Regions from separate parts of the Paenibacillus sp. FSL R5-0341 genome, predicted to be linked through region 1. Evidence: riboswitches for the same ligand, from Rfam matches in the RefSeq annotation. Region 1 holds a riboswitch; the other holds the start of a gene.
The links. A riboswitch is a leader RNA that binds a small molecule or an ion and turns the genes downstream of it on or off. The one in region 1 is predicted to bind glycine.

Region 1 (11,109 bases):
ATATTTTGAGAATATACTGCTCATGCTCTACTGGGTTGAATCCAAACCGCCTCACCAGAACTTCTCCGGTTTCCTGCAAAGCACCATATACAATGGATTTCACCTTTTCATCGGCAATAGCCTTCTGAATCGTGTCATACCCATGCATATTACCGATGTACGCAGCAACGCAGTGTCCTGTGTTAACCGTGAACAGCTTCCGTTCGATATACGGCTCCAGATCATCGACATATACGATGCCCTCAATCGGTTTGAATGCGGGAGCCATCTGGGAACGATCTACCACCCACTCGTAAAAAGGCTCCACCTGTACATGCAAAGGGTCTTCATGATGCTGAATAGGCACGATCCGGTCTACGGCCGAATCTGGAAAATAAACGTACTGATCCGCAAGGGAACGTACCTCTTCATTGAGCAGAGCATATACATGCTCTTTCAATTGTGTACTGGCTCCAATGGCGTTCTCGCAAGCAATAATGTGAAGCGGGTTTTGAGCAGGACCGGAACTCAGTCTTTTCTCAAGTCCCTTCGCAATACCTGGTGCAATATGCTTCAGTACGCCCACGCCCACTGCGGTTGTAATCAAATCAGCTTCCACCACGGTTTGGGCAACCGTCTCCAGCTGGGCTCCATCGATTGCATTTACACCTGTGACGGTCTCCTGATCCTTGCTCTCGTTGGCCAGTTCCACCGTATACTGCCCCCGTTGCTGGAGAACTGTTACCAAGGTCTGATTCACGTCGGAGAAAATCACCTCATACCCTGCACGGGAGAGAATTAATCCGATAAACCCGCGTCCAATGTTACCTGCGCCAAAGTGTAGGGCCTTCATAGCTCCATTTCACTTTCCAGAATAGCAATAACTTCTTCGGCAGTTTTAGCCAAACGCAGGGCCTCCATATTCTCATCTTCAGCACAGATCACCGCAATGCTAGTCAGGATCTCCATATGTTCCCCGCCTTGAGCCGCGATACCAATGACCATATACGCCTTTTCTTCGCCAAAATCAACACCCTGTGGATACTGAATGACAGAGATGCCTGTAGATAAAATGAAAGCTTTGGACTCCTTCGTACCGTGCGGGATCGCAAGTCCGTTCCCTACATAGGTCGAGACAATCTCTTCACGTTCAATCATCTTCTCAATATAATCAGCGGTAATATGTCCCGCATCCTTCAGAATCTGTCCTGCCATACGAATCGCTTCGTATTTATCCTGAGCCGTCGCATTCATGATGACTTTATCTGTTGTTAACATACTCATAATGGTTGACCTCCAATTTCTGTTTTACTACGATAAAATCCAACAAGTTCCTGGGAGAGGTAATGAATGAGTTCATCCCTGATACCCTTTTCCAGCAATGTAATCATCTCTTGCTGCAATAACAGAGCGCTGATCTCACTGAGAACCTCCAAGCTTTCCTTGGATAATTCTCTTGGACCGAGCATCAAGAGAATATGGGTAACTCCTGCCGGATCATCCGGCGTACGAAGGAGTGGCTCCGTGAGCTGAAACAGACTGATAGATGGCCTGTAGATCCCCTCACTTCGTGTATGAAAGAGCGCAAGTCTTGTGCCGGGAATCTTCTGACTCCCCACTGCCTCACGTGCCTCCAACCGTTTCGCGATCTCCTCCGGCTCCTTCAATACACCAGATCCATGGAGTACATTGCACATCGCATACACGGTTTTATAGAAACCAATATCTTGATTATCCAGCGGATACACCTGAAACTTGCCAATAATTCGGACGATTTCAATCAGTGTAGCTTCCATTCCGTCAGGGTCCGAGTAACGACTTGTCGTCTGAACCTCTGTTTCACGGGGCTTGTTATGCTGCTGTTGTAACGTTGTGGTTTTAATAAAATGCCGCAGGCGCTCGCTCTCTTCTGCTGTAAGCAGTGGACTCACTTTGTAATACTGATGCTCATCCATCGGCAGATCGACAGTGGATAACACCAGATCATACTGATCTGTAGGTATCCGGGCAGCTTCATACCAGGACACGCTATCCATGATCCGGATCTCAGGAATCTCCTTGGACAATCGGCTGGAAAGCATACGTGATGACCCGATTCCGCTTGTACACACGATGATGGCCCTGATTTCCCGTTTCAGTGCACGTAACCTCTCAATGGAAGCTCCAAAATGCATGACCAGAAAACCAATTTCCTCATCCGGAACGTCTGTGCCTGGCCAAGCTTGCCCCACGGATTTTTTGACATCTTCGAAGAGTAAATCATAATCCTTGCGAATCTGCTGCAATAGCGGATTACGAATCATCTGTTGTCCTTCAATTCGCTCCATGACAGGTTCCATATGTCCAAGTAGACCTTCACGAAGCAAACGATCCTCATGAAAGGCATAATGCGTTCTCGCCTGCATCTGATCAATCAGTGAATGTACCCTGTCCAGTAAAATCAAGTCGTCTATTGGCAACAGCCTGGAAGAGTGAATCCGTTGCTCTGTCTCAACTAATAGTCTGTGAAAATAAGCTTGCTCATCTTCGGAGAATGTCAGCCCCAGCTGGGTGGATAACACACCACACAAGCGGGATGCCATATAAGGTGGAACCTTCATATCATCCTGCTCTGCAACGTCATCCCCCGTTTTCTCTCGTGGAGACATACGGCCAATACCAAAGCCTTTACGAATACGTACAACCGCTACGGACAATTGAATCAGCAGTTTCATGTATTGGCGTTCCGGGATGTTCTCCAGCCATTCGATATCTGGTTGCCATAACGCATTTTCGACCGTAAGCACATCACCGTGTCCGATCATATCCAACAGTTTTTGGTTTACGATGGAGCCCCCTTGTTCAGGCTGTCTTCCGAACAAGTCAGACTCATCCAAAAATTCCAGTGCAAGTGCAGCTATGGCTGTGCGATGAATCGTCTCACTTCCGTTAATCTTGACACCATATCCACGTCTGCGAACCAGCTTCAGTCCCGCTTGACGAATCCGTGATTCCAGATCGTCCAGATCAGTAGTTACGGTAGATACAGTCACTTTCAGATCGGAAGCCAGGGCGAGCAACTTTACAGGCTCCGGTTCATCAAGCAGGATGCAAAGCATGAAGAGCTTACGCTCTTCTGGCGTAAACTCTACGTATTCTTTACCCTCCAATTGCTGGCGCAGTACAGCCAGATCATCGGAACCAGCATCGATTCGGATACCGGTTCCTGATTTTTTTTCCAGCTTCATGCCCAAAGGTTCAAGCCATTGTTCAATCATTTGAAGCTCCCGGTGAACCGTTCGGGTACTGACCTTTACTTCAACGGCGATTTCGCCGGCTGTTACTTCATGTGGATGCTCTAGCAGGAACTCCACGATTTCACGTTGTCTTTTGGTAATACTCATATCTCAGCCTCCGGCTCAGGGAAAACAAATGCGTGCAATTACTTCAGACGTTCAACGAGCGCATCGTATTCCGGGCTTTTTAGGAAGTTGTCGATGGATATATGTTCTGCGTTCGGCGCAACGGAGCGAGCACGATCCGTTAATATTTGTTGTGTGATGACCACATCTGCATCCGGCGGGATGTCACTGATGGCCGTATTGGTCACCGTAACATCAATCCCCTCTGCCTTCATCTTCTTGCGTAGAATGGAAGCGCCCATGGCACTAGATCCCATACCTGCATCACAGGAGAAGACAATCTTCTTCACATCTGTTTTCAATGTAGAAGTAGCCATATCCGCAGTTCTGTCTGCTTCACTTTGGTTAGCGGTAATGCCAGCGTTTGGCACAGTTCCTTGACTCTTCATGTCTTTCATCCGGCTGGATGCGGACTCCAGATCTTCGTCCTTTTGTTTACCCGTTTTCAGCAACAGTGCTGCCACCAGGAAGGAAACGACTGCTGCTACAAGAACCCCTGCGAGCATCGGCAGATATCCACCTTTTGGTGTTAAAAGGAAATAGGCGATAATACTACCCGGTGATGGTGCCGAAACAAGTCCTGCTCCGGTTAGCATGAATGTTAATGTACCTGCAACGCCACCCGCGATTGCTGCAAGAATCAGAATTGGTCTCATCAGAATGTAAGGGAAGTAAATCTCATGAATTCCCCCGAAGAAATGAATGATAACAGCACCTGGTGCAGAAGATTTGGCCATTCCGCGTCCGAAGAAGCAGTAAGCAAGCAAGATACCAAGTCCCGGACCCGGGTTCGATTCAAGCATGTATAATACAGATTGCCCTAATTCTCTCGCTTGATCTGTTGCAATCGGTGTGAGAATCCCGTGGTTGATCGCATTGTTCAGGAACAATACTTTACCCGGTTCAATAATCAGGTTGACCAGCGGTAACAAGCCCAGATTCATTAAGCCTTGTACCCCGGCAGACAATACTTTACTAATCGCTTCTACAGCAGGCCCGATGCCCAGTAGCGCAACGATCCCCAAGATCCCGCCAATGATACCGGCTGAGAAGTTATTAACCAGCATTTCAAATCCGGCTCTAACTTTGCCTTCAATGGATTTATCGAATTTTTTGATAATCCATGCTGCCAGAGGTCCGGCAATCATCGCACCGAGGAACATCGGAATATCACTACCCACGATGACCCCGATGGTCATAATGGCACCCACGACGCCACCACGCTGACCATGCACCATCGTACCCCCGGTGTAACCAATTAACAGCGGCAGCAAATATTTGATCATCGGATCGACTAGCTGTGCAAGCGTCTCGTTAGGGAACCAGCCTGTTGGAATGAACAGAGCCGTAATTAATCCCCAGGCGATGAACGCTCCCATATTCGGCATGACCATACCACTCAGGAATCGGCCAAAACGCTGCACACCTACCCGTAGCCCACCTTTGGAATTGGACGATTGGTCCAAATTACTCATTGTATTATCCTCCTTGGATCAAGTCATTATGTTTATGAAAGGGGTATCATTTCTCCCCTGCTGTAATCCTAAGCGAGAATGCTCTCCTGTTCAATCAAATGAAAGCGTACTTTCGTCATGAACAATGATGACAACATTAGGTTATGTAATCGTTTTAATCTATGCATATTAGCTGAACTCATTGGTACATAAGGCTTTTCTTGCCTATGACTTTTATCATTTCCAAAATAAATTTCTAACCTGTAGCTTGTTCCAATCAGGCGATTCACATCCATAATCTGCTTCAATCTGCATTCAAAACCATCCTCGGAAAACACAAAAAACCTGTGCAAGCCTCAGGCTCACACAGGTCGAAACAATATGAAGCATATCTCATTTTGTTATAAAATATATGTTAATAAGTACAAGTTCGTTCATACTATTCTTCCGTATGTTTACGATACGCGTCTGCATTCATCAATGTAGACAATGCTGCTGTCAGATCTCCCTCAACGCGGATCTCAATCATCCAGCCTTCCTCGTAAGGAGAGCTGTTCACAAGCTCAGGTGAGTCCTGTAACGAATCATTCACCGCAATGATTGAACCAGTGACTGGAGAAAACAAGTCCGACACCGTTTTGACCGATTCGATCGTTCCAATGCTATCTTCTGCTTTTACATTGGATTCAAGGTCAGGCAATTCCACAAACACAATGTCACCCAGCTGATGCTGCGCGAACTCGGTAATGCCAATACGTACAGTATCCTCCCCTACGGTTTGCACCCATTCGTGCTCTTCGCTGTACAGGAAATCACTTTTCAATTCGCTCATCGATATCCGCCTCGCTTTTCATTAATGAGTGCATGCGTTCTTTGACCTTAACCTTTTTCCCAGAACATAGCGTATGATATTTTTGAATCAAATGTCAATATACCTCACAAATTATTTAATAATGGCCTCCTCAAACCGTAACCTGAATACACTCTTTCTACATATACTGGTGAATATTAGAATAGTAAGCGTAGTCTTTTCAAATACACGAACAATAAAATTACAAACTAAATAAATATTCGGTTTTAAATCATTTTCTATGATATCGTTCTTGACATCAGCAGTGGATTCACGTTTTAATGAGAGGAGTAAATGTTTTTTATTGGACTATGTTATACCCGCGGATGAATGTAAAGGGAGAGATTACCCGTGACACCCGATTCGGGATGTGCATGAGGTAACGCCGAAGGAGTAAACCACCGATAAGCGGGGGTGAATCTCTCAGGCAAAAGGACTTTTACGGGACGCAACTCTGGAGAGCATCTATTCGCCCTGTGCGGGCGTTATGATCACCCAAGGGGAAACCTGCTGCACTAATGCGGCGGGGTAACTCTCAGGTACAAGGGACAGAGCCTTAGAATACAGCGTGCTACTTGGCATGCCGGTTCTTTGGCCTGTCCTTTTCCTTTTTCCCAAAAAAACGAAAAACAGGATTCAGATCGGAATCGGCGCTGTCATAGCTGCCTTACCATACTTATCTACCAAAAATCTGTGCTGAAAAATTTAAAAATACTCTGGTTCATTGATCCACGATTGCATATTCGGCCGGTTGACGGCCCATGACGAGGTGATTTGATGTCCGATTTGCTTAGAACACCACTCTTCCCCCTATATCAGCAATATGAAGGCGTACGGTGCATTGATTTTGGAGGATGGGAGCTTCCGGTGCAATTCAGCGGAATCCAGAAAGAACATGAAGCGGTGCGTGAGCGTGCTGGACTGTTCGATGTGTCCCATATGGGCGAATTCACCGTACAGGGTGAGCAGGCTGAAGCGTTTTTGCAACAAATGACGACCAATGATGTGACCACGCTGGTTCCCGGTCAAGCCCAGTACACCCTGATGTGTTACCCAGATGGCGGTGTGGTGGATGATCTGCTCGTGTATAAGCTGGAAGATCAGCATTATATGCTCGTCGTTAACGCCTCCAATATCGATAAGGATTGGGCATGGCTGCAAGAGCACCTGATCCCTGGCGTAAGCATGACCAACGATTCGGAGCAGACAGCGCTGCTCGCCCTGCAAGGTCCGCTGGCTGTAGATATTATCGGAAAAGTTACAGATACGGATGTATCCACGATTGAACCGTTTCGTTTTGTGCAGGACGCCGAAGTCTGTGGAATTAAATTGCTGTTGTCCCGTACCGGTTATACCGGTGAAGATGGCTTTGAACTATATGTTCCTGCGGACCAGGCCGCTGCGGTGTGGAATGGATTAATGCAAGCTGGTGAAGGTTACGGACTCGTACCAACCGGACTTGGGGCCCGGGATACGCTGCGCTTTGAAGCGAGGCTCCCCCTGTATGGACAGGAATTGTCGGCAACCATCTCTCCGCTCGAAGCTGGCGTTGGCATGTTTGTGAAGCTGAATGCCGGACCTTTTATCGGATACGAAGCCTTGTTACAGCAAAAAACTGACGGGCCTGCCCGTAAACTGGTCGGCATCGAAGTGCTGGAGCGCGGCATTCCCCGGCCCCACTATCCGATTTACGCCGAAGGCGTACAGATTGGTGAAGTGACAACAGGCACGCAATCACCTACATTGAAGCGTAATCTGGGGCTTGCCCTCATCGACAGTAAATACGCTGCGCTGGGAACACCCCTTGAGATTGAGATCCGTGGCAAGAAACTAAAAGCCGAGGTCGTGAAGACCCCTTTTCATAAACGGACACGCACGTCAAAGACACCTACCCAAGGAGCTGATCAAGCATGAGCAAGCACCGTTACATTCCCATGACCGAGCAAGATCAGAGCGCCATGCTCGCAACCATCGGTGTGGATACGCTGGAGGATCTGTTCCAGGACATTCCAAAAGAGATTCGTTATCAGGGCGAGCTGCCCGTATCCTCCAAACTCGATGAATATGCACTGACACGTCACATGTCCAAACAAGCTGGAGCCAACGCCAATTTTGAAACACACGCCAGCTTCCTCGGCGCAGGTATATACGATCATCATGTTCCTTCCGTCATCAATCATGTCATTTCCCGTTCCGAGTTCTACACTGCCTACACACCTTATCAGCCTGAGATCAGCCAAGGTGAACTACAGGCGATTTTCGAATTTCAATCCTATATCTGTGAATTAACCGGTATGGCTGTAGCCAATGCCAGCATGTATGACGGCGCAACTGCCTTTGCGGAAGCAGGAAACTTGGCGGCAGCAGCAACGCGTCGCAAACAGCTCATCGTATCCCGTACCGTTCATCCGGAAGCGCGTCAGGTATTGCAGGCATATGCGCACGGACTCCGTCTGGAGATTGTCGAGATTGGTTATAAGGATGGCGTCACTGACTGGCATGCCCTGCAAGCTGCCATATCGGACGATACCGCAGCGGTCATGATCCAGAGCCCGAACTTCTTTGGTGCCGTGGAAAATGTGAAGCAAGCCGCTGACCTCGTGCATGCGCACAAGGGTCTGCTTGTTGTAAGTGCTAACCCGCTATCGCTGGGTCTGCTGGAAGCCCCAGGCAAGCTGGGTGCCGACATCGTTGTTGGCGATGCGCAGCCCCTCGGTATCGCCGCTTCACTCGGCGGCCCGACATGCGGATATTTCGCCGTATCCCAGCCTCATATGCGCCGAATTCCTGGCCGAATCGTAGGTCAGACCACCGATCGCAACGGCAAACGTGGTTTTGTACTCACGCTGCAGGCGCGTGAACAGCACATCCGTCGCGAAAAGGCGACGTCCAACATCTGTTCCAACCAGGCTTTGCTTGCGCTCAGCGCATCTGTATATATGTCCATCATGGGTAAACAAGGCATGATCGATGTCGCGGATCTGAATCTGCAAAAGAGTCATTACACCCTGAATACATTAACTGCGATTTCCGGCGTTAGCCTGACGTTTAATGCACCAACATTTAATGAGTTTGTGATTAAGCTTCCTCAAGGAACCGATGTGGATGCCCTTCAACTGAAACTGTTGGATGCAGGCTTTATCGGTGGCTATGAACTCGGACGTGATTATCCCGAGCTTGCCGGACATATGCTGATTGCTGTTACAGAACGACGCAGTAAGGAAGAGATTGACGAATTCGCACGAGCATTGGAGGGATCGCTGTGACTCAGGAAACGACGACGACAACATCGGTACAAGGACAAACGGAAACAGGTACCTCTGTCTCCACTTCGGCTCAACCTGAGACGGATACAACATTCAGTGCACAGACCTTATCTCCTGCTCCAGAACAATCATTGATTTTTGAACTCAGCAGCCCTGGACGTGTCGCTTATTCCTTGCCAGAATGTGACGTTCCTCGCCAGTCTGCCGATACGTTGATTCCCCGGGAAATGCTCCGTTCGGAAGCAGCGGCACTGCCGGAAGTGTTCGAGGTAGATGTTATCAGGCACTATACTGCGCTGTCCCGTCGCAACTTCGGTGTAGATAACGGATTTTATCCACTGGGCTCTTGTACGATGAAATACAATCCAAAGATTAATGAGGATGTAGCCCGTTACAATGGATTCGCCAAAATCCATCCGTACCAACATGAATCCAGCATTCAAGGTGCACTTGAACTGTTATATACGTTGCAAAACGACCTTGCAGGTCTGACAGGTATGGACGCTGTGACCCTGCAACCGGCCGCTGGTGCCCATGGTGAATGGACTGGACTCATGATGATTCGTGCCTACCACGAAGGTCGTGGTGAACAACGTACCAAAGTCATCGTGCCCGATTCTTCTCATGGTACCAACCCGGCAAGTGCAACCGTTGCAGGATTTGAGACTGTGACAATTCCGTCCCGTGCAGACGGACTGGTCGATCTGGACGCACTCCGTGCAGCCGTCGGTTCGGATACAGCAGCATTGATGCTGACGAACCCGAATACACTTGGTTTGTTCGAGAAAGACATTCAGGAGATTGCATCCATCGTGCATCAGGCTGGTGGCTTGTTGTATTACGATGGAGCCAACTCGAATGCCATTATGGGCATTACCCGTCCGGGTGATATGGGCTTTGACGTGGTGCATCTGAACTTGCACAAAACGATGAGTACGCCTCACGGCGGTGGTGGACCCGGTGCCGGACCAGTCGGCGTGAAGAGTCGTCTGATTCCGTTCCTGCCTAAACCGATGGTCATTAAGAACGAACAGGGCGTATATGCACTGGACCGTGAAGGAGATCAATCCATTGGTCGAGTGAAAGCCTACTACGGCAACTTTGGTATTTTGGTACGCGCCTATGCCTACATTCGCACCTATGGACCGGAAGGTTTACGCCGTGTATCTGAGTGTGCGGTACTGAATGCCAACTATATGATGGCCCGCCTCGCACCTTACTACGAGATTCCATATCCAGGTGTATGTAAACATGAATTCGTCATGTCTGGTCGGGGACTGAAGCAGTATGGTGTACGTACACTGGACGTTGCCAAACGATTGCTTGATTTTGGATATCACCCGCCTACGGTGTACTTCCCGCTCAATGTGGAGGAATGCATCATGATCGAACCGACAGAGACCGAAAGCAAAGAAACGCTGGATGGGTTCATTGATACGATGATACGGATTGCCAAAGAAGCGGAAGAGACACCTGAATTGGTCCTGAACGCACCTTACGGTACACCGGTTACTCGTCTTGATGAGACGACCGCGGCCCGCAAACCTGTACTGAACTGCGCTTGCAGTTAAGCACTAAGTGAATTACTAATCCATGCTCTTGCTGATGTTAACTACATCAGCAAGAGCATTTTTTTGGCTAGACATTACAGAACCTTTCTCCTTGAACTCCCCTTCTAATCCCTATACATTCGAGCAACAAAAAAAGCCAGTACCCGCTGTAACAGCGGATACTGGCAAAATCGCTGCATCAATGCAGCTCATTATCGGAAAAAGAAAAACCTCAAATCCGGAGGAAACCCCGGCAAAATTACGCTTTAATGCTTTGAACCAATTCAACGACTTGTTCAGCCGTTTGCATATCCAGAGCTTTAGCAGCCAGTTCCTGCATATCCGCACGGGACAGCTTGGTGATCTGACTACGAGCAGGCAGAATGGAAGTTGCGCTCATGCTGAACTCATCCAATCCAAGACCGAGCAGCAATGGAATTGCTGTTTCGTCTCCCGCCATCTCACCACACATGCCAACCCATTTGCCTTCACGATGCGCTGCATCGATAACCATTTTAACCAAACGCAAAATGGCTGGGTTGTAAGGTTGGTACAGATATGCCACTCGTTCGTTCATACGGTCAGCAGCCATTGTGTATTGAATCAGAT
Region 2 (11,109 bases), 2.1 Mb from region 1:
GGCCCTTAAAAGAGAAACATTATTGGGAAGAGTGGACGGGACGGATCTATACGTCGATTTGTGTCGTTTTCCTGATCGTTGTCATGTTTTCCATTGTTTATTTTGTAGCGTCCAAGGGACTATCAACATTTTTCCAAAATGGAGTAAGCATAAGTGAATTCCTTGGTGGAAAAACGTGGAATCCAACGGGAGAACCTGCTTTCTATGGGGCATTGCCGTTCATTACAGGTTCCTTCATTACAACCTTGCTTGCAGCGCTTATTGCAAGTCCGCTTGGTCTGTGTGCAGCACTCTTCATGACAGAGATTGTACCGGGTAAGGGGAAAAAGATCTTGCAGCCTGCCATTGAGCTCTTGTCCGGTATTCCGTCTGTTGTGTACGGATTTATCGGTCTGAGTGTCATCGTACCTTTGTTACGCAGTATCTTTGGTGGAACAGGCGTCGGGATTGCAGCCGGATGTCTCGTTCTCGCTGTAATGATTCTTCCTACGGTGACAAGTATTATGGCAGATGCATTGTCCGCATTGCCCAAAGGATTGCGTGAATCCTCCTACGCACTCGGTGCCACTCGCTGGCAAACCATCTACCGTGTCATTATTCCAACGACTTTGCCAGCCTTGTTGACTGGTGTCGTATTGGGTATGGCCCGTGCTTTTGGTGAGGCACTTGCTGTGCAGATGGTTATCGGTAATGCACCGCATGTTCCAACATCCTTGCTTGAATCAGCTTCAACATTAACAAGTGTAATTACACTCAGCATGGGTAACACCACGATGGGTTCTGTTCATAACAATGCACTGTGGAGTATGGCGCTTGTCCTGTTGGTGATGACCTTTGTCTTCGTCATTCTGGTTCGCCTGCTTGAAAGGAGAAACCGGGTATGAAAATGAAGGCAAAGACGGTAGATAAAATTGCAACATCCGTTATCGTTGTATTGGCCCTGTTCATTGTTATTCTATTGCTCGGCCTGCTTGGCTTCATTATGTTTAGAGGTATTGGGCATATTAACTGGCACTTCCTGACGAGCGCTCCACAGTTACTCAAAGGTGGCGGCGGGATTGGTCCACAGCTCTTCAACTCCGTATTCTTGCTGGTCCTGACTTTAATTGTTACCATTCCACTGGGGTGGGGCGGCGGAATTTACATGGCGGAATACGCCAAGCCAGGTAAGATTACCAGCTTCATTCGTCTGGTCGTTGAAGTATTGTCATCATTCCCATCCATCGTTATCGGTTTGTTTGGTCTCTTGCTACTAGTAAATCAATTTGGTCTTGGTTTCTCCCTGATCTCGGGTGCCTTGGCTCTGGCGATCTTTAACTTGCCACTGATGGTACGGACAACGGAGCAGGCCTTCCGCGCCGTTCCGAAGGAACAGAAGGAAGCAGGTCTGGCGCTTGGACTGTCCAAGTGGAAGATTATCACTTCCATTCTACTGCCTGTGGCATTGCCGAGTTTGATTACGGGTACGATCCTGGCATCGGGCCGGATCTTCGGTGAAGCAGCCGCGCTGATGTTCACCGCAGGTATGAGTAGTCCACCATTGGACTTCACAGATTGGAATCCGACGAGTCCAAGATCACCGCTTAATCCTTTCCGTCCGGCAGAGACACTTGCTGTCCATATCTGGAAAGTAAATAGTGAAGGCATTGGGCCAGATTCCAAAGAAGTGGCAGCAGGGGCATCCGCCGTGCTTGTCATTCTCGTGCTGGCGTTCAATCTAAGTGCACGCTGGATCGGTCGGGTTGTATTCCGCCGCATGACAGCTTCGAAATAAGGAGGAACCAACATGGCCATACCTTTTGGTACGGAACAGTTAAGCATATATTATGGACATTTCCAGGCGGTCAAGCAGATCAGCCTGACGTTTCCCGAAGCAAGCGTAACAGCGCTTATTGGGCCGTCTGGTTGCGGTAAATCCACGTTCCTCCGGTCGCTGAACCGGATGAACGACGAAATTGCCGGTTCTCGCACAGAGGGGCATATCTGGATGGACGGTAACGATCTGAATGAGCCTGGAACCGATGTAATCAAGCTTCGCCAGAAGATTGGCATGGTATGGCAGAAGCCGAACCCTTTTCATAAGTCCATCTACAACAATATCGCGTTTGGCCCCCGCTACCGTGGTACGAAGAGTAAGAAGGCACTGGATGAAATTGTGGAAAAAAGCTTGCGCCGTGCTGCGCTCTGGGACGAAGTGAAAGACAGGCTGAACGAGTCAGCCCTGTCTCTCTCAGGTGGACAACAGCAGCGTCTATGTATCGCACGCGCCTTGTCTGTTGACCCGCAGATCCTGCTGCTCGACGAGCCAGCATCTGCACTTGACCCGGTATCAACGGGTAAGGTTGAGGAATTGATTACCGAGCTTAAGAAAGATCTGCGGATCGTCATTGTTACCCATAACATGCAGCAGGCAGCACGCATCTCGGATTATACGGCTTATTTTTACCTGGGAAGCATGGTTGAGCATGGGGATACAGAGCATATTTTCACCAACCCCGACAATCGTCTGACGCAAGAATACATTATGGGTCGTTTCGGTTAATTGGATCATGGAGTGTCACATAGAGTAACGGACAGAGAGATAGAGAAATAATAGAGACAAAAGAAAGCACAATGCCTGAACGGTTGTTCGGGGATTGTGCTTTTTTTAATTTCTTTTTGGAAGAATTTGCTGTATATCAAACAATCATGCTACGATAATCAGTATTGAGAGAGCGTTTACATATCTTCGAAGGGGGATGTTGATAATCACTACGGATCAGTTGTCTTACGACTACATGGCAGCCCAGATCATACAGAACTATAGCATGGAGAAACCTGTCGTTTCCTATATTCGTCACAATGAAAATCTGACGTATCATGTCGTCGATGAAGCCAGCGGGCAGAAGTATCTGCTACGGATACACAAAGCTGCCTATGCAAGTATGACAGGTATTCAGCATACGCTTCCTGCACTAGAGGCGGAGATGAACCTGCTTCATGAGTTAAATGCAACGACAACATTGCGCGTGCAGCATCCGGTACGGAATGTATTGGGAGACTGGGTCACGGTATGGACAAGTGAAGCGGGTAAAGAAATCTGTTGTACAGTGCTGGAGTGGATTGAGGGCAGGGACATCCAGCAGGGAGAACGCCTGACAACAGAGCAGATCTATGATCTGGGTGTCCAACTGCAGACGCTTCATCAATATGGACGTGTGCAAGATACGGCCGAAGCCACTGAGGGAACGGTTGATGGTAAAGGAGTAGTGGATGGCAACGATCATCAGCGGACAGGGAGAGAGATGAGCCAGCTAGATCGAACGAAGGTGCGCCCGGCATATGGCAACATCCATGAGAACCTAGTCATGCTAGGACAACTGGAGGAAGGCGTCCGACTTGGGATTTTTACAACGGAAGACTTCGATCTGCTTCGTGAGACGTTCGAGAACATTAATGAGCAGCTGGAAACGTACCCGCAGCATACGGAGATATGGGGCGTCATTCATGGAGATATTACGCGTAACAATCTGCTGATAACAGATCAGGGGATTTCCATGATTGATTTTTGTCTACATGGCTATGGTTACTATCTTTTCGATGCGGGAGGGGCTGCGCTGATGTTCAATCGGGAAGAACGTGACATATTCTTATCCGGTTATACGAAACAGACCGCACCACTGACGGATCGTGATATCCGATTAATGGAAGGGTTCATGTTGATCTTTACACTAGGTTATTATGCTTTTCAGATGGCAAACGTGTCGAGGCACGAATGGATGAAAGACCGCATGCCGAAGCTATGTAGCAAGTATTGCAGACCTTATGTACAGAACGAGAGTATCTTCTACGAACTGTGAATGATAATCCAGATGTGCAGACCCAGATGAGCTACTGAGCAGTGTGGTTCAAAGATGATGTTTGCCTGAGCACCCGAACGTTTTCATGGACAACATCATAAATAGTAGTAAGCACATCATTGTATGGATTACAGGAAAACGAAATGAGCTGTTGAAAGATCTTTTATCGTATTAATGTGATGAAAGCTGACAAAATATTCTGCTTTTCGTTGGCTCAATAGGAAATGAAGGAAATATACCCAAAGAAATCGTTAAGTTTGTTGACACTGATCTTCCGGTCGATTAATCTTAATGAAGAAGAAATTAACGACTTCCATTACTATTCTGTATAAGCTCAGAATGGTTCCATACAGCGGATGATAACGAGCGGGAGAGACCTGATTAGCTGAGCAAAATGGCTAGTGTTCAGGCACCGAAGGAGCAAGCTGCTGCGCACCCGGCGCAGTGGTTAATCTCTCAGGTAAATGTACCATCGTTGGACGCAACTCTGGAGAGTGCGCGAACTGCGCCACCCAAGGGGTATATGATCAGTCAGTCCGGTGATCTTGTCTGTAATCGCAGGCAATACACCTTGTCGTGAGACACTGCTGATTGTGAAACTCTCAGGTATCGAGGACAGAGAGAGGGCCTGAGGCCTTCTTCTGTCCTTTTTTGATGTCATCATTCAGTAAATAAGGAACAATATGGCTCAGTTTCTGGATGGAAATGACGAATACAATTGGAGGGTTACAAGGTGCGATTTAAAGATGTTTTCTCAATTATTGGTCCGTCCATGACAGGTCCTTCAAGTTCACATACAGCTGGAGCAGCCCGGCTGGGAAGAATTGCTCGTCAGTGGCTGGGCTGCACGCCGAATCGTGCCCGGCTGACGCTGTACGGTTCATTTGCAGATACGTATCAGGGGCACGGCACGGATCTGGCATTGATCGGCGGTCTGCTGGACTATGTCACAGACGATCCGCGTATCCCGGATGCAGAGCAATACGCAGAGGAAGCGGGCATGGAGGTTGAATTTTATACAAGTGGCCTGCCGGCTCCTCATCCAAATACGGTCAAAATTGAATTGTGGCATGGCGAACGTGCTTGCTCCTTGATCGGAGCTTCCATTGGTGGTGGTAGTGTATCGGTGCATGCGATGAATGATTTTCGTGTTCAGATTAGTGGTGAGTTTCCAACACTCGTTCTGCGTCATGCGGATAAAGCGGGGGTGCTCGCATCGGTGACGTCCACGATCAGTTCATCCGGGGTTAACATCGGCTATATGCAGGTAGATCGGAAAGCCCGGGATGGTGAAGCACTGACGGCAATGGAGATGGACGGCGTGCCGAATCCTGATATGCTGAAGCGTCTGCGTACGCTCGACCATGTACTGGACATTCGTGTCATTGATTTGAAGAGAGGAGTTGATTCGGATGCGGTTTAAACATCTGCACGAACTGAACACGATCTGTACAGCGGAATCCAAAACGATTGCTCAGCTGATGATTGAGGAGCAGGTCCAAGAAACGAATACGCCTGAAGCGGATGTTGTGCAGCAGATGTCTGAATATTATCAAGTGATGAAGGAAGCGGTACGCAAAGGATTAACGGAAGATACCACTTCACGCAGTGGATTAACGGGTGGAGACGGCAAAAAAATGGCCGAATACATTCGCAAGGGTGAGACTTGCTCGGGAGATGCTTCCGCACTTGCCATGGCGTATGCCCTGTGTGTATCTGAAGTGAATGCCTCCATGGGTCGGATCGTAGCAACACCAACAGCCGGTTCCTGCGGCATCATCCCCGGTGTTTTTATTAGCTCACAGGAGCGATTTGGCTGGACGGACGAACATTTGGTGAACGGGTTGTTCTGTGCGGGGGCGATTGGTTATGTTATCGCCAACAATTCATTTATCTCCGGTGCCGAAGGTGGCTGTCAGGCGGAAGTGGGTTCCGCGATCGGCATGGCTGCGGGTGCCATGGTTGAACTGCGTGGAGGTACACCGGAACAGGTCGTTCATGCCGTTGGCTTGGCGTTAAAAAATACACTGGGCCTGATCTGCGATCCAGTTGCAGGCCTCGTTGAAATTCCGTGCATCGTCCGTAACGGACTGGGTGCCGTTACGGCACTGGCTGCGGCCGACATGGCCTTGGCCGGAGTGCGTAGTGCCATTCCGTCAGACGAAGTCATCGACGTCATGCTGGAAGTGGGTAGTGCGATGCCGAGCCGCCATCGGGAGACAGCCCAGGGCGGACTGGCTCAGACACCAACCGGCCGCAAAATGATGCAGAAGCTGGCTAAACCGAAGGCAAAGCGAGCAGAGCCTGAGACGGAAACACAGGGTTCAAATACCACTGACGACTCAAACACAACTGTAAGTGAGACAGACACGGATTCTCAAGGTTAATCTGAAAACAGGTACTTCCGAGAAACGAGTCTACGAACTTATCCATAACGGCAAATACACAAAATACACCAAATAAGCGTCCGCAACCCTGGAATCCAGGTCTGCAGGACGCTTATTTTTTGTAGCCAGGTGAAGCTAAGCTGATTTCTTAAATGTGACTCTTGATGTATGTGTATTATGAATCTAGTCCTGGCCCACAGCCGTACTCAGTACGGCATATCCATACGCAGGCAGTTCAATCGCAAGCACGCCATCTTCCTTGGCGGTACGATGGTTTCCGCCGAATAACTCAGTCCATTCCTCGTCACCAGCCTCCAGCTCGACAATGGCCGTCTCTTCTGAGCGATTGAACAGAACCAGAATGCGTTCCTTCTCATTTTGCCGCTCGAATACCAGTTGGCTACCATCGGAACGAGCCTGCAGGAAACGAATGGTGCCTTCTGCACGCAGAGCAGGATGAGCATGACGCAGGGAGATCAGCTTCTGATAAAAGTCGAACAGCTCCCGGTCTTGCTTCGCTTCATCCCATTCCATGCATTTACGGCAGCCCGGATCATGCTCGCCGTCCATTCCAATCTCGTCTCCGTAATAGATGCACGGAGCGCCCATATAAGTGAACTGGAATAACGCAGCCAGCTTCATCTTGCGCTGGTCGCCTTCACACAGCGTGAGCAGCCGCGGGGTATCGTGGCTGTCCAGCAAATTAAACGCCACTTCGCTGGCCTGAAGCGGATAGCGGGATAACTGCCGACCAATGGAGTTCGCAAACTGTTCGGCGTGCATTGTACTTTTCACAAAGAAAGCATTCACGGCATCGGTAAACGGATAGTTCATGGACGCATCGAACTGATCGCCTTGCAACCAGGAGGAGGACTCGTTCCATACTTCGCCCAGAATATAGGCTTCCGGATTAGCGGCCTTGACTACACGACGGAAATCACGCCAGAATGCATCATCCACCTCATCTGCCACATCCAGTCGCCAGCCGTCCGCACCCACTTCCTTGATCCAGTACTCGGCAACCTCCAGCAGGTAGGCCTTTACCTCGGAATTCTCCGTATTCAGCTTCGGCATGTGCGCTTCGAATCCGAAGGTCTCATACGTAGGAATGCCGTCCTTCACATCCAGCGGGAATTCTTTTACATGGAACCAGTCTTTGTATTTGGATTGTTCACCGTTCTTCTGCACATCCACGAACGGCGCAAACGTCTTCCCGGAATGGTTGAACACGGCATCCAGCAGTACGCGAATTCCGCGCGCATGGCACAGCTCGAGCAGTCGTTTCACGGTATCTGCGTCACCGAAGTGACGGTCTACCCGCAGATAGTCCTCGGTATCATATTTATGATTGGTGGTTGCCTCAAAGATAGGTGTGAAGTAAATCGCATTAATGCCCAGCTCGCTGATGTAATCCAGATGGTCGATCACGCCCTGAAGGTCACCGCCGAAGAAGTTGAAAGGTGTCGGCTCACCACCCCACGGCTCAACCTTTTCCGGACTAATATCCGGGTTACCATTGGCGAATCGTTCAGGGAAAATCTGATAGAACACCGCATCCTTAACCCACGCAGGGGGTGTGAATACAGCTCCGGCATGAATATAAGGGAACTGGAACATACGACCCGGATCGTCCGGCTCTTCTTCCTGGAAGTCCGTCTCGGTCATCCAGATCTGTTCGTCTCCGTTTTTAAGCAGAAAAGAGTACTTCAGCCGGTGGTAGGGAGGTTTCACCTCGCCCTCGTAGTAATCGAACATGGAGTCAGAGGTAAACTTGGTTAAGGGAACCAGCGCTTTGGTTGCATCCCAAGCGTATTTGTCACCGGTCAAGGCGTGTACCTCAGTCAGATCATTTTTTTTGGTACGCAGGCGCAGATGGATTGTATCTTGGTCATAGGCATAGGCCCAGTTCCGTTTCGGTTGATGATAGATGGCTTCCAGCAGCATAATGAAATTCCTCCCGTCAGGTGTAGAACTAATATGTACTTGGTAGACTTGATGGATATGACATTACCCAAGGTAATGGATAAGCTATAATTAGAATGCGTGGCAACGTGAGACTTCAACATTTCAATAAGACATGAATCCATAGGTTATAGGCAGCTTTTATCATTATTATGCTCAGATATATCATTAACCCAATGGGGGCAGAAAGGAAACGAATATTCGGATGAAAACCAAACTGTTATATATTGAAGACGATACGGAAATTGCGACTTGGGTCAGAGCCGATCTGGAGGAACGCGGTTATGAGGTGCAATGGCTCGGAAGTGGTGAAGGTGCCGCGGAGGCTGCTGTCGGTTGCTCCCTCATTATCCTGGATGTCATGTTGCCAGGATTGGATGGATTTACGGTGGGCCAGCGACTCAAAAAAGAATATCCCGCCGTACCCATTGTCATGCTCTCCGCCAGAACGTCCATTGACGACAAGCTGCATGGTCTCGATTTTGCTGATGACTATGTGACCAAACCATTTCATCCCGATGAACTGGCTGCCCGGATTGAGGTTCAACTGCGTAAGGCAGGAACAGCGGTCTCATCGGATGTAGCCCTGAAGCTGGATCATCTCTCCATCTATGAGAAGGACAATCGGATCGTCAATGAGGAGACGGGGGATGAGATTATTTTATCAGGAAAACAGTTTCACATCTTCACTTACCTGCTACGACATATGGGCATGATTCGAACGAAAGAGCAGATTTATGAAGCTGTCTGGAACGAGCCCTATCTGGATGGGGATAAGACTTTGATGGTACATATTCGACATCTGCGCGAAAAGCTGGAGCTTGATCCGGCCAATCCTGGTGTTATTCAGACGGTCCGCGGTGTGGGATATCGTGTGAAAAAGCCATGATCCGGCGGTTCAGAGAACGGAAAATCATGAAGAGAGGACAGAAGGGAGAACGAGGCATGGATCAAAAGCAATCTGGGCGACGCAAGCTTCGCTTTGGGCGGTCCTTGATGTCCAGATATATGATCCTGATTCTCGCGGCAGTATTATTCGTGCCCGTCGTTCTTCCGATCATATCCATCATTTATGTTGTGGTGGTGAATAACACGAATTCGAATCAAGCGTCACCATATGGTGACGTTACCCGAATCAGTAACTTGTGGTTGCGTGAAGCACAGAAACTGGATGGTGCTACAGATGGAGAGGTTAGCGCACGGTTGAAGCAGTTACATCGCAAGTATTCCAAAGCTTCCATGTATCGAGTGAATGCTCGTGGTGAGACGGTTTTTATTCTGGGTGGTGAAGATGTATCGCTGGTGAAATCCACGTCGGCGGATGGCAAATCAGACACGATATTGAAGTGGTCATTGGATTCAGGGAAAACTACAGAGACCCGAATTCCAGCTGAATGGAATGCGAACAATACCGTGCAATTCATGAAAGAAGCTACCTATCGTGATCCACTAACTGTAGTTGCCTATGTAGGCGGAGATGAACAGGACAGAGGACAGGGCTTCATGGTCATTGAAGTGCCGCGATCTCTTTTGCAAATGAAACAGAACAATTGGCCAATGGAACTCTTGTATCTTGGCATTGTCATGACTCTCATCTTTCTGATCTTCATCATCATGTCGATTCTCTTCTTTGCACGTATTCGCAAGCGACTTATTCGTCTGCAGACGGCGATGATGACCCCGGGCAAGGAAGGCATTCCACTTCCGGTGGATATCCGCCGGTCAGATGAGATCGGTCAGCTGGAGGAATCCTTCAATCAGATGGTGCATCAACTGTCCGACAGCCGCGAGCGTGAACGAGAGGAAGAACAATTGCGCAAACGTCTCATTGCGGGGCTTTCCCACGATCTGCGCACCCCGCTAACAGTAATTCGTGGACATATGCATGCTTTGCACAAGGAAGCGCTTAGTGAGCGAGGTGACCGTTCATTACATCGAATGGAAGCGAAAATGGAGGATCTCGGCGGGCTCATCGACAACATGTTATCCTACAATTTGCTCACGAGCGGGAAATATACCCTGAAGCTGGAGGAGAAAGATATGCTGCGGATCGTCAGGGAAACGGCGGCGGCCTGGTACCCAGTCTGGGAGAAAGAAGAGTTCGAGATTGATATTGACCTGCCAGAGGAACCGCTGATCTGGCATATGGATGAACAGGGCATGCGTCGTATCCTCGATAATCTGTTCCAGAACGTGATCCGTCATGCCGCCAGCGGGAAATACATTGGCATCTCAACCCAGGAGATTCAGGGCGAGACCGCTATTGTTATTCAGGATCGGGGTCCGGGAATGCAACCGAGTTCCGACACGAAGGGGACGGGTCTGGGGCTATCCATTGTAGACCTGTTGATTCGTGAGATGGGACTGCGGAAGCGGGTGGACAGTTCCAATACCGGTGTTAGGACATATATCTACAGTGGTACGGGAAACAGGGAAACAACAAACCGCTGAAATCCCTTTTTTTAAACTAAATTTAAACTGGAGACTACCTTGGCTTTAACCTTGGAAGGTTACGATAGTTCCGAGGTGATCATACAGTGAGTGAAAATATTATTCAAACGGCGAATTTATGGAAAACATACCGGGACCGTGCAGCGGTCCGTGAACTTGATCTGCATATTAAAAAGGGAGATATCTATGGCTTCCTCGGTCCCAATGGTGCCGGCAAGACAACAACGATTCGCATGCTTCTCGGCTTGATTAAACCAACCAAAGGCGTGATCCGGGTCTTCGACAAGGATATTCGCAAGGAGCGCATGGACATTTTGCGTCGTGTGGGCTCCCTAGTTGAATACCCGTCCTATTACGGACATCTGAACGCAGTAGAGAATCTGGAGACCTTGCGCCGCATTATCAATGTGCCGAAATCGAGAATTGCTGAAGTGCTGTCCATTGTAGATCTGACGAAGGATGCCAAACGT

Region 2: linked by a shared signal. The riboswitch ahead of sdaAB (L-serine ammonia-lyase, iron-sulfur-dependent subunit beta) and the one ahead of gcvT (glycine cleavage system aminomethyltransferase GcvT) in region 1 are both predicted to bind glycine.

What each region holds. Positions count from the first base shown of each region.
Region 1 is NZ_CP150241.1:4,981,034-4,992,142, forward strand. Features, by position in the region: gene MKX75_RS22340 (mannitol-1-phosphate 5-dehydrogenase) at 1-832, opposite strand, end outside; gene MKX75_RS22345 (PTS sugar transporter subunit IIA) at 829-1,263, opposite strand; gene MKX75_RS22350 (BglG family transcription antiterminator) at 1,260-3,362, opposite strand; gene MKX75_RS22355 (PTS mannitol transporter subunit IICB) at 3,401-4,855, opposite strand; gene gcvH (glycine cleavage system protein GcvH) at 5,274-5,666, opposite strand; glycine riboswitch at 6,011-6,133, shown strand; gene gcvT (glycine cleavage system aminomethyltransferase GcvT) at 6,462-7,598, shown strand; gene gcvPA (aminomethyl-transferring glycine dehydrogenase subunit GcvPA) at 7,595-8,950, shown strand; gene gcvPB (aminomethyl-transferring glycine dehydrogenase subunit GcvPB) at 9,082-10,521, shown strand; gene ptsP (phosphoenolpyruvate--protein phosphotransferase) at 10,760-11,109, opposite strand, start outside.
Region 2 is NZ_CP150241.1:488,270-499,378, forward strand. Features, by position in the region: gene pstC (phosphate ABC transporter permease subunit PstC) at 1-884, shown strand, start outside; gene pstA (phosphate ABC transporter permease PstA) at 887-1,774, shown strand; gene pstB (phosphate ABC transporter ATP-binding protein PstB) at 1,787-2,542, shown strand; gene MKX75_RS02390 (phosphotransferase) at 2,739-3,839, shown strand; glycine riboswitch at 4,197-4,320, shown strand; gene sdaAB (L-serine ammonia-lyase, iron-sulfur-dependent subunit beta) at 4,573-5,262, shown strand; gene sdaAA (L-serine ammonia-lyase, iron-sulfur-dependent, subunit alpha) at 5,252-6,226, shown strand; gene MKX75_RS02405 (alpha-glycosidase) at 6,410-8,170, opposite strand; gene MKX75_RS02410 (response regulator transcription factor) at 8,394-9,077, shown strand; gene MKX75_RS02415 (HAMP domain-containing sensor histidine kinase) at 9,104-10,639, shown strand; gene MKX75_RS02420 (ABC transporter ATP-binding protein) at 10,726-11,109, shown strand, end outside.